2 regions of the Leptospira neocaledonica genome follow, and region 1 is predicted to be linked to the other one. Evidence: riboswitches for the same ligand, from Rfam matches in the RefSeq annotation. Region 1 holds a riboswitch; the other holds the start of a gene.

Region 1 (3,863 bases):
GAGTGCTTCGGATCCTATTTCATTTTTTTCGTGTTGGATAACCGACTCGTCTTTGATTCCGAGAACATTCATCATCCCTAATCTTAAAGCTGCAATTTCATGACATGCCATACTATATTCCTATTGCATAATATTATCAACTAAACGAGAAACCAATCTGTCCTGCAAAAGATGCTCGGAAACAAGATCCTCTGCATCTTCTACGCTTACTTTTTGATACCAGACACCGTCCGGGTATACTACTACTACGGGACCTTCTCCGCATCTCCCCATACAAGAAGAGCGCGAAATTTTAAAATCCAAATGTCTTCCCTGTAATTTTAAAATAGATCTCATACGAGCGACTAAGGCTGAACTTCCTTTGCTTGCGCAGTCTATATTCTCGCAAACAAATATATGTTTTTGTAAATTACGATGAGGGAATAGATGCGGAGCGGCTTGGTTATGAGTTTCCAAATGGCGGATACTCCAAAGCAGAGCCTTTAATCCGCCCACTTTTTTAGAAAGACCTGGAAGTTGGGCTCTATATTCGCAAGTGTCACAAGGGAGAGAAAATTTTCCGGTAATACAATCCTGGATTCTTTCATCCATTACTGAGAAAAGTTCAGGATCGGGGCCTAGATAGGAAGATAGTTCCGTTTTTATCCAAGGAAATTTTTCGGAGAAGTTTTGGACTAAGGAGGAAATTTTTTGGATCAATTTACCTCCGAATAAAAAGTAGGGGACCACCAGAAGTTTTTCCGGTCGTAACTTGGAAGCCATCTCCAAGGTATCTGGAAGCAGAGGGCTGGTGATCCCTATGAAGGAAGGAAGAACAAAGGAGAAATGATTTCCTTCTTGGAATAATCGAACCGTTTTATAAAAATCTCCGTTTGCATCCGGATCGGAAGAACCTCTGTTTACGATAATCACTCCGGTTTTAGAGGCCTGTTCTTTATTTAAAGGTATAAATTCTTCTGCACGTTTTCTAAGTAAGGATATCATCTTAGAATGAATGCCTAAACTATTCGCTATTTTGAAAGAATGCCCCGGAAACTCTGCTTTAATTCTATCGAGTATGATCGGAATATCATTTTTGATATGACCGGATGTGTATAAAAATAGGGGAAATATTATAATATTAGAATGTTCTTGGCTAAGTTCTCTTAATGCGGTTTCCAGATCCGGTTTTGCAAGTTCCACATGGGCATAGGCAATTTTTAAATCTGGGCGGGTAAGTGAATACGCCTCCACTAGGGAAACGAATTCCATATTGGAATTTTCTTCCCTGCTTCCATGACCCAGCACCAATACCGCAAATTTAGGTTTCATTCGAATCCCAATACCTGCCGGGGTTTCCAGAGAAGAAAAAATAAGGAAGATAATAAAAACCAGAAAATCAGATTTGTGAGTAAACTTACATATTCGAATTGAATTCTTATCTCTTCTGGAGCGGAAAAATCCTCGGAAATTTTAGGGACTCCGAGATAGAAGGGAAGCCCTATAAAAAATAGAGCCGTCGCCGCCGCCATAGTCCATTTTAATACATTATGAATTCTTAAATAATTTAGAAGGACCCGAGCTACTAAAACACCTGCTAAACTGGAGCCTACACAGAGATACCACCAGGCCTGTCTTTTTGGATAATCGTATGCACCCGAGGCTCTACCTGGCAACTCAGGAGGAAGTCCTAAGAACGGGATCCCGAAGAAGATTAAAAATCCTCCGAACGTAAACAAAATACTTAAGAGGACCGCTTTGGAAAAGTTGGGACTTTCTAAAAATCCGTTAGGAGGGAATAAGATCAGCCAAACCGAGAGCAAGATTCCAAAAGAAATTCCTAATAGAGCAGAGCCGATGATTGTTCCAAGGTTCCTCTTTTGCCATAGTCCATCATTCTCAGTTTTTTCAGACAGGGTGGACTGCATATTTGTATGAGAATGGATTTCTCCATGCCCGTGTGAGTGTACATGCGTTTCGGCTTTATCTGAATTTTCAGATATCGATTTGGATTCAAACTTCTCCGCTTCTAGGATCAGAGGAAGATTCCAAACACAAACTAAAATTCCCAAAACCAGACCAGATACCAGACCGGATAATAACCCGGTCCTTAAAAGATCAGAAAATCCTGATCTTAATGGCATGGAAAACCCGTAGAATGTCTTATATCGTGAAAAGTATCGTGCAAATACACCATAGGTTCAAGACCTACTGCATAGATCGTAGAAAATGCAAGGAACACGGTTAAAGCTAAAACGGAACCTCGAAGCCATACTTTGGCTCCCGAAAAATCCTTCGAAACGGAAATCGAGCGCATAAAAATCCCTCCTAAGAGATCTTCACCTAACAAGATATAAACGATATTCGAACGCAAAAGATCGCGCCGAAGCATCGTATAAGCAAAATTATTGAGTTTAGTTACGTAATCGTCTTACATCCGAGACTGGGTCACGTAGCTTCAGGATTTTTGTAAGGTCGTTTTCTGACTCGAGATCAACCTACTCGGCACGTCTTCCCAGGTTTTACACCCAGTGACATCTTGTGCCTTTCGTCCCTCTTACAGCGGCGGGTACCGTGACGGAATTGCACCGTCTTCCCATAGATGAGACCATCTATGTTCCTACAAAAATAGACTGAGATTTTAGGATCTATTTAGCTGCGCCATTTTGTATAGTATTTTATTTTCGGATCGAATAAAAATATATAGTCGCTGCTTATACTTTTTGTTTTTTCTTATTTAGTCTGGACTGAGCCGCTTTTAATTCGGAATCGGTAAGTTTAATACTGAATTCGGGAAAATGTCTAAATAAAAAATATTGAAGCCATGAATCCCAACCTGTGTATCCGACAAATTTAGTATTCGGGATCCATTTTAAAATTGCCTTCGCTACTGAATCAATCGAATGCACTCTATTTAATGCGGATCCCATTTCTATTTCCTTACTCAATTCAGGTTTATCTGTATTCTCTTTTTCCAAACCGGGAGTGTCTGTAGTAGGAGGAAGAAATAATTTCACCTTCACACCATGAAGCATCATTTCTTGGCGAAAACCTTGTGCAAAACCTACGATAGCAAACTTACTTGCCGAATAAGCCCCATATCCGTAGATCGAAAAGAATGCCAATGTAGAGGCTAAGAATACGATCTCTCCGCTTTTTTGTTTAGCAAAATGATCCCTAAATGCAAGTGCACTATTCACGTGACCAAAGTAGTTCACATCCATTAGATTTCTATAAACTTCGTCGTCCAGATCGGAAGCTTCTCCTGCTTTTGCAAAACCGCTACTACAAATTAGGAGGTCTAGTCCTCCTAAGGTTTGGATTGCCTTTTTGGCTTCTTTTTCAAGGGCCTTTTTATCTGAAACATCCAAAACTGCGAATCCGAAGATAGCCGTTGGAGTTCCTACAGCCTTCAATTCCTGGACTGTTTTTTCTAAGTTAGACTTTCCTCTGGCTGAAACGATTACACTTGCTCCAGCCCTAGCTAATTCCATGGCAATTCCTTTGCCTATGCCTGCGGAGCCGCCTGTTATAAATACTTTTTTACCTTTGTATCTGCTAAATGACATATTTAAAAATTCTCTTCGATGCGGGCAAGGTTTCCCTTTTTAGGAAACTATTCAATCTAATTCGAAACTTTTTAAATAAAGAATTCGAGAACTTGTTCCAAAATCTTAAATTCCCGGTTTGGTCCCAAAACAAATCTTGCCTTTTCATTCCTATGATACTGAATACGGGAGAATCCAAGGCCAAAATAATGCAGGACATACCTTTTCTGGAAAATCTAAAGAAGAAGATCCCAAGTTTGGAAAAAAATTGGGACCGTTATACCTCCATGTTAAAGGAAAAGAAGGTCCCGGCAAAAACCGTGCTCATCAAAAGAG
Region 2 (3,863 bases), on a different contig from region 1:
ATATCTCCGCAGAAGTAAAAGAAGATAAACAAAGCCGGAAGAATAGAGGGAAATCTATATCTCACTAAAACCTCCCGCTTAAGGTGATAAACCAATTTCTTCCCGGAAGAGGATAGCCTACAATATCCTCCACTCTTTTATCTCCCATATTCCTAAGATCTATACTTAAGAGCAGTTCTTTGGGAGTTTTTTCCCCTTTTTTTGCAGGATCTTCTTCTTCCGGAGAAGAATACAGTACGAGTGTGAGATATGCATTCCAAATCTGTCGAGCAGGCTGGTAATTCACATACTCATTTGTCCTGTCTTTGAAGACCGCCCCTACATATACACCTTCGAAACCAAGCTCCCAGAATTTCCCTCTGTAAGCGACGGTTCCTGAAATTTCATGTTTCGGTCTAAGAGGAAGATATTTTCCGTTCAGATAAGGTGCAGGAGAAGTATTGATCGCTTCTTGGTATGTATAGTCTAATAAAAATTTCCAACCCTTGTATTCGGTCTTATGAGAGACTTCGGCTCCATCAATCCTCGCAGAGTCCACATTCTCCGGTCTCAAGGTGAACTGTGAATTCGGAATAAAAAGAATCATATCCTTGATCCTTTTCCTAAAGTAAGAAATCGTAATATTCGATTTAAATTCTCCGTTTTTATATTTTCCGGTAATACCAGCATCCGCGTTTTCACTTCTTTCAGGCTTGAGAGAATCGTTCGCGATGATTGTTCCGACTTCGCCGAAAAGTTCCAAAAAACTAGGAATCCTATATTGTCTAGCGATATTAGATTTGAATTCTAAAGAATAATTTTCTTTTTCCCAAAACCTCCAGAGAAGTCCCGTCTTAGGATTCGAAAATTCAGTAGTTTTAGTGGCAGAAGCAAATGGATCCTGTTTTCTGTACCAAGGCTCGTCAGATTGGAATTTATCTCTGTAAGAATCCCAAGAAACTCCCGGAGTCAAAACTAATTTACCATCAAAAAATCGGAACTCGTCCTCCACCTGAAAAGTAGTGTAAGTCCTAGTCTTTCCAGGCTCGTATTTTAGATCTATATTTTGAGGTGTACTTCTGGATCTTTCGAATGTTTCCCTTTCTATCCCCGCATGAAATTTTAAAATTTGATAATATTCTAATAAATAGAGTGTAGGAGTGATCTGGAATCCTGACTGTCCCATAAAAGCCGTAGAATTAGGTGTCCCCTTGGAGAATTCCGATTTAGGATCGAATAGATCGTCATTTGTAAACGAAGTGAAAGCCCTAGTTTCCAACCTCAATAACCCGTCGAACAAACCTTTTGTATCCGTTCCTAGAGAAGAAGTATTTCTGAGATATCTGCGATGAACTTGTTGGGTTTGGTTACTTGCAGGTCCAGGAATTCCATGAAATCTATAATTTAGATCATTCCAAAATTTGATTTTGGTAGCACCAATGTCTCCGCTGAGTCCAATCATGCCGGAAGTTCTTTCGTACTGAGCATTCCTTCTTCTATCAATCGTATCATCCAATGGATTGACGAGTAAGGTCCCATGATTATTTAAATAGGAAAAATTTTGGTCCGATTTTTCTCCCAATAAGAATACGCTCGTCCCGATCCCGCCATAAGTCCCGGTATGCGTTACGCTACTCTTCCCGGTATTAAAACTTCCCGCGCCTATATTAACACGAGTTTTAGGGGGGCCTCCTCCGGTTCTAGTAACTAAATTTACACTTCCTCCGATTGCGGATCCAGAAAATCCTACAGGTGCACCACTTCTATAAACTTCTATACTTTGTAGATTGTCGAAGGGAAGATCCGCGAGGTTTACTTCTCCTCCTTGGGCATTATTAAAAGGAACTCCGTCTATAAAGATCCTGGTTTGATTCGGATTCGTTCCTCGAAGTGAAAGAGTAGAATAAGAACCTAATCCTCCGTATCTTCTGATCCTGACACCAGCTTCTCTTTCTAAAACGTCCGGAAGGTTCGTATAACGTGCATTGTATTGGTCCAGATCGATGGAAGTCTGGAAACCAGTTGGGTTCTTTCTGAAATTTTCAGGTTGCGAGTTTGAGCTGGTCTTTCCCACCACTTTTACAGCGGAAGTTTCCGTCTTTTGGTTCTCTTGGGAAAATATTTGGACGGAAACTAAAAAGAGCCCTAGATGAAGGATCTTACCGAATCGTTTGGGTCTTTTGTTCATGAGGCCTTAACTCCCGAAAGCCAAAGTATTGAAAGCAGCTCTGATAGGTTTTCTGACTCACGCCCGGTTCGGACCCTTCCCGTCTTTCGACAGTGGTTTTGTCAGACCATTTTGGCGTTTACAGCTGCGGGTACAGCTCCGGATTTTCACCGGATTCCCTTTTCAGATCTACTTGCAAGACCAGGTTCCCAACCCAAGTCGGAGGGGCAATCTGAAAAAGGTTTGGCCGCCTCTTGCTTACGCAAGACCGGGCTGCTCCGGGCTCGGACATTCGTCCTCGTCCTTCGCTTACGCTTACGACGCTTCGCGCCCTTCACATCCCTGGCGGATTTTGTAAGTGAAAGACTCGCGTTGACATATCGCCTCTTCCCTTAGATTTTTTTCACGCAGAGGCGCAAAGACGCAGAGTAACGAAGACCCGTCCTGTAGGAGTTCCTACAGGAGGATTTTTCAAGAATAGAAAGAAATATTTTCTTGATGTAAGATAAAAACCGGAAAGGATTCACGAATTCGTGACCCAAAGGGAAATCCCTTCGGGTCTACCTACATAACAGGGAGCACCGAACTCGAATGAAACGAATTCCATCCTTAAGATTTCTTTTATTAGGAATCTTTCTTTTAACTACCTCATCCTTATCCGCGGCCGGAACGTATTCCGAAGGTTGGACGGTTGCAAAATTGATCCAATTTGAAAGCAGAGGGGTCATTTTCGAATCCTATGAAGGTCTTTTAGAAGTTTATACTATAACCGATTCCGAAACCTGCGATGAGCTGAAGGACGAATGTTATACTCCTACTAAACAAAAGATAGAATTCAGCGTTCGTCCTGAAAACGCGGATGTTGTGAACTTCTTAAGCAAAAATTTAAACCAAGAAATTTTAGTCCAATATAGAATCCACAGATTCGAACCTGTAGCATTGTCTTCCGATTACGAAGTCGTTGGAGCTCAACTACAAGAGAGGTCGCTTCCGAAAGGCCTTCCTGATAAAATCGTAAGCAAAACGAAAACAGGAGGAAAAAGAAATTTTTCCGTTACCGGCCGTATTCTAAGTTTAGAATATAAGGGAACCATGGTGGGAACCTGGGAAGGATTGTATCTGGATGAAACCAGAAATAAAGTTCATTCTTTCTCTGTGACCGACGAAGAAATCGCAACCTTCGCTACAAACACTCTCAAATTCGGACTTAGATATTTCTTGGGAGTTTCTGTGGCTTATGTAACAGGCTGGAGAGATTCTCATTATGATATTTATGAGATTAACTTCAAAGCCCCTGCTGGAGCATTAGAACCGGCTGGTAAGACCCAGTAATTCACATTAAGGTTTTATTAAGCAACAGGCCGGTGTGGGATTTCCTACATCGGCCTGTTTTATTTTAAGAATGTCTTCTTGAATCTATGTTGGAGCTCCTACGTAGATTCGAAACCGGCCCCCACCCCGATCTTGGGTGGAGGAGGTGGGTTAGTGGGAGAAGTCACTCCCCTATATCATAAAATCGTAAATTTTACAATAAAAATATGGGGTGAATTTGTTGGAGGTCCTACAGAAGAGGCTTAAGATTAAGGATGAAAACTTCCATCAGACTGGAACTTAGGTCCTTTGCTCGGGAAATCCGATTTAGTCAAAGATTGGATCAGCTCCGTAGTTTTTGCATCCGGATCCGGAGCAGGAATTCCATTCTGGCTTAACTGCAATG

Evidence for each region. Region 1 has a riboswitch for cobalamin ahead of CH365_RS02330 (CbtB domain-containing protein). Riboswitches for the same ligand answer to the same signal wherever they lie in the genome.
Region 2: another riboswitch for cobalamin. It lies ahead of CH365_RS10245 (TonB-dependent receptor plug domain-containing protein); the one in region 1 lies ahead of CH365_RS02330 (CbtB domain-containing protein).

What each region holds. Positions count from the first base shown of each region.
Region 1 is NZ_NPEA01000001.1:508,837-512,699, reverse strand. Features, by position in the region: gene CH365_RS02345 (DUF3209 family protein) at 1-111, opposite strand, end outside; gene CH365_RS02340 (CbiX/SirB N-terminal domain-containing protein) at 121-1,311, opposite strand; gene CH365_RS02335 (CbtA family protein) at 1,308-2,123, opposite strand; gene CH365_RS02330 (CbtB domain-containing protein) at 2,114-2,296, opposite strand; cobalamin riboswitch at 2,435-2,618, opposite strand; gene CH365_RS02325 (SDR family NAD(P)-dependent oxidoreductase) at 2,694-3,548, opposite strand; gene CH365_RS02320 (Crp/Fnr family transcriptional regulator) at 3,641-3,863, shown strand, end outside.
Region 2 is NZ_NPEA01000005.1:216,790-220,652, reverse strand. Features, by position in the region: gene CH365_RS10250 (YncE family protein) at 1-65, opposite strand, end outside; gene CH365_RS10245 (TonB-dependent receptor plug domain-containing protein) at 65-2,167, opposite strand; cobalamin riboswitch at 2,193-2,362, opposite strand; gene lsa26 (surface adhesion protein Lsa26) at 2,738-3,478, shown strand; gene CH365_RS10235 (CapA family protein) at 3,727-3,863, opposite strand, start outside.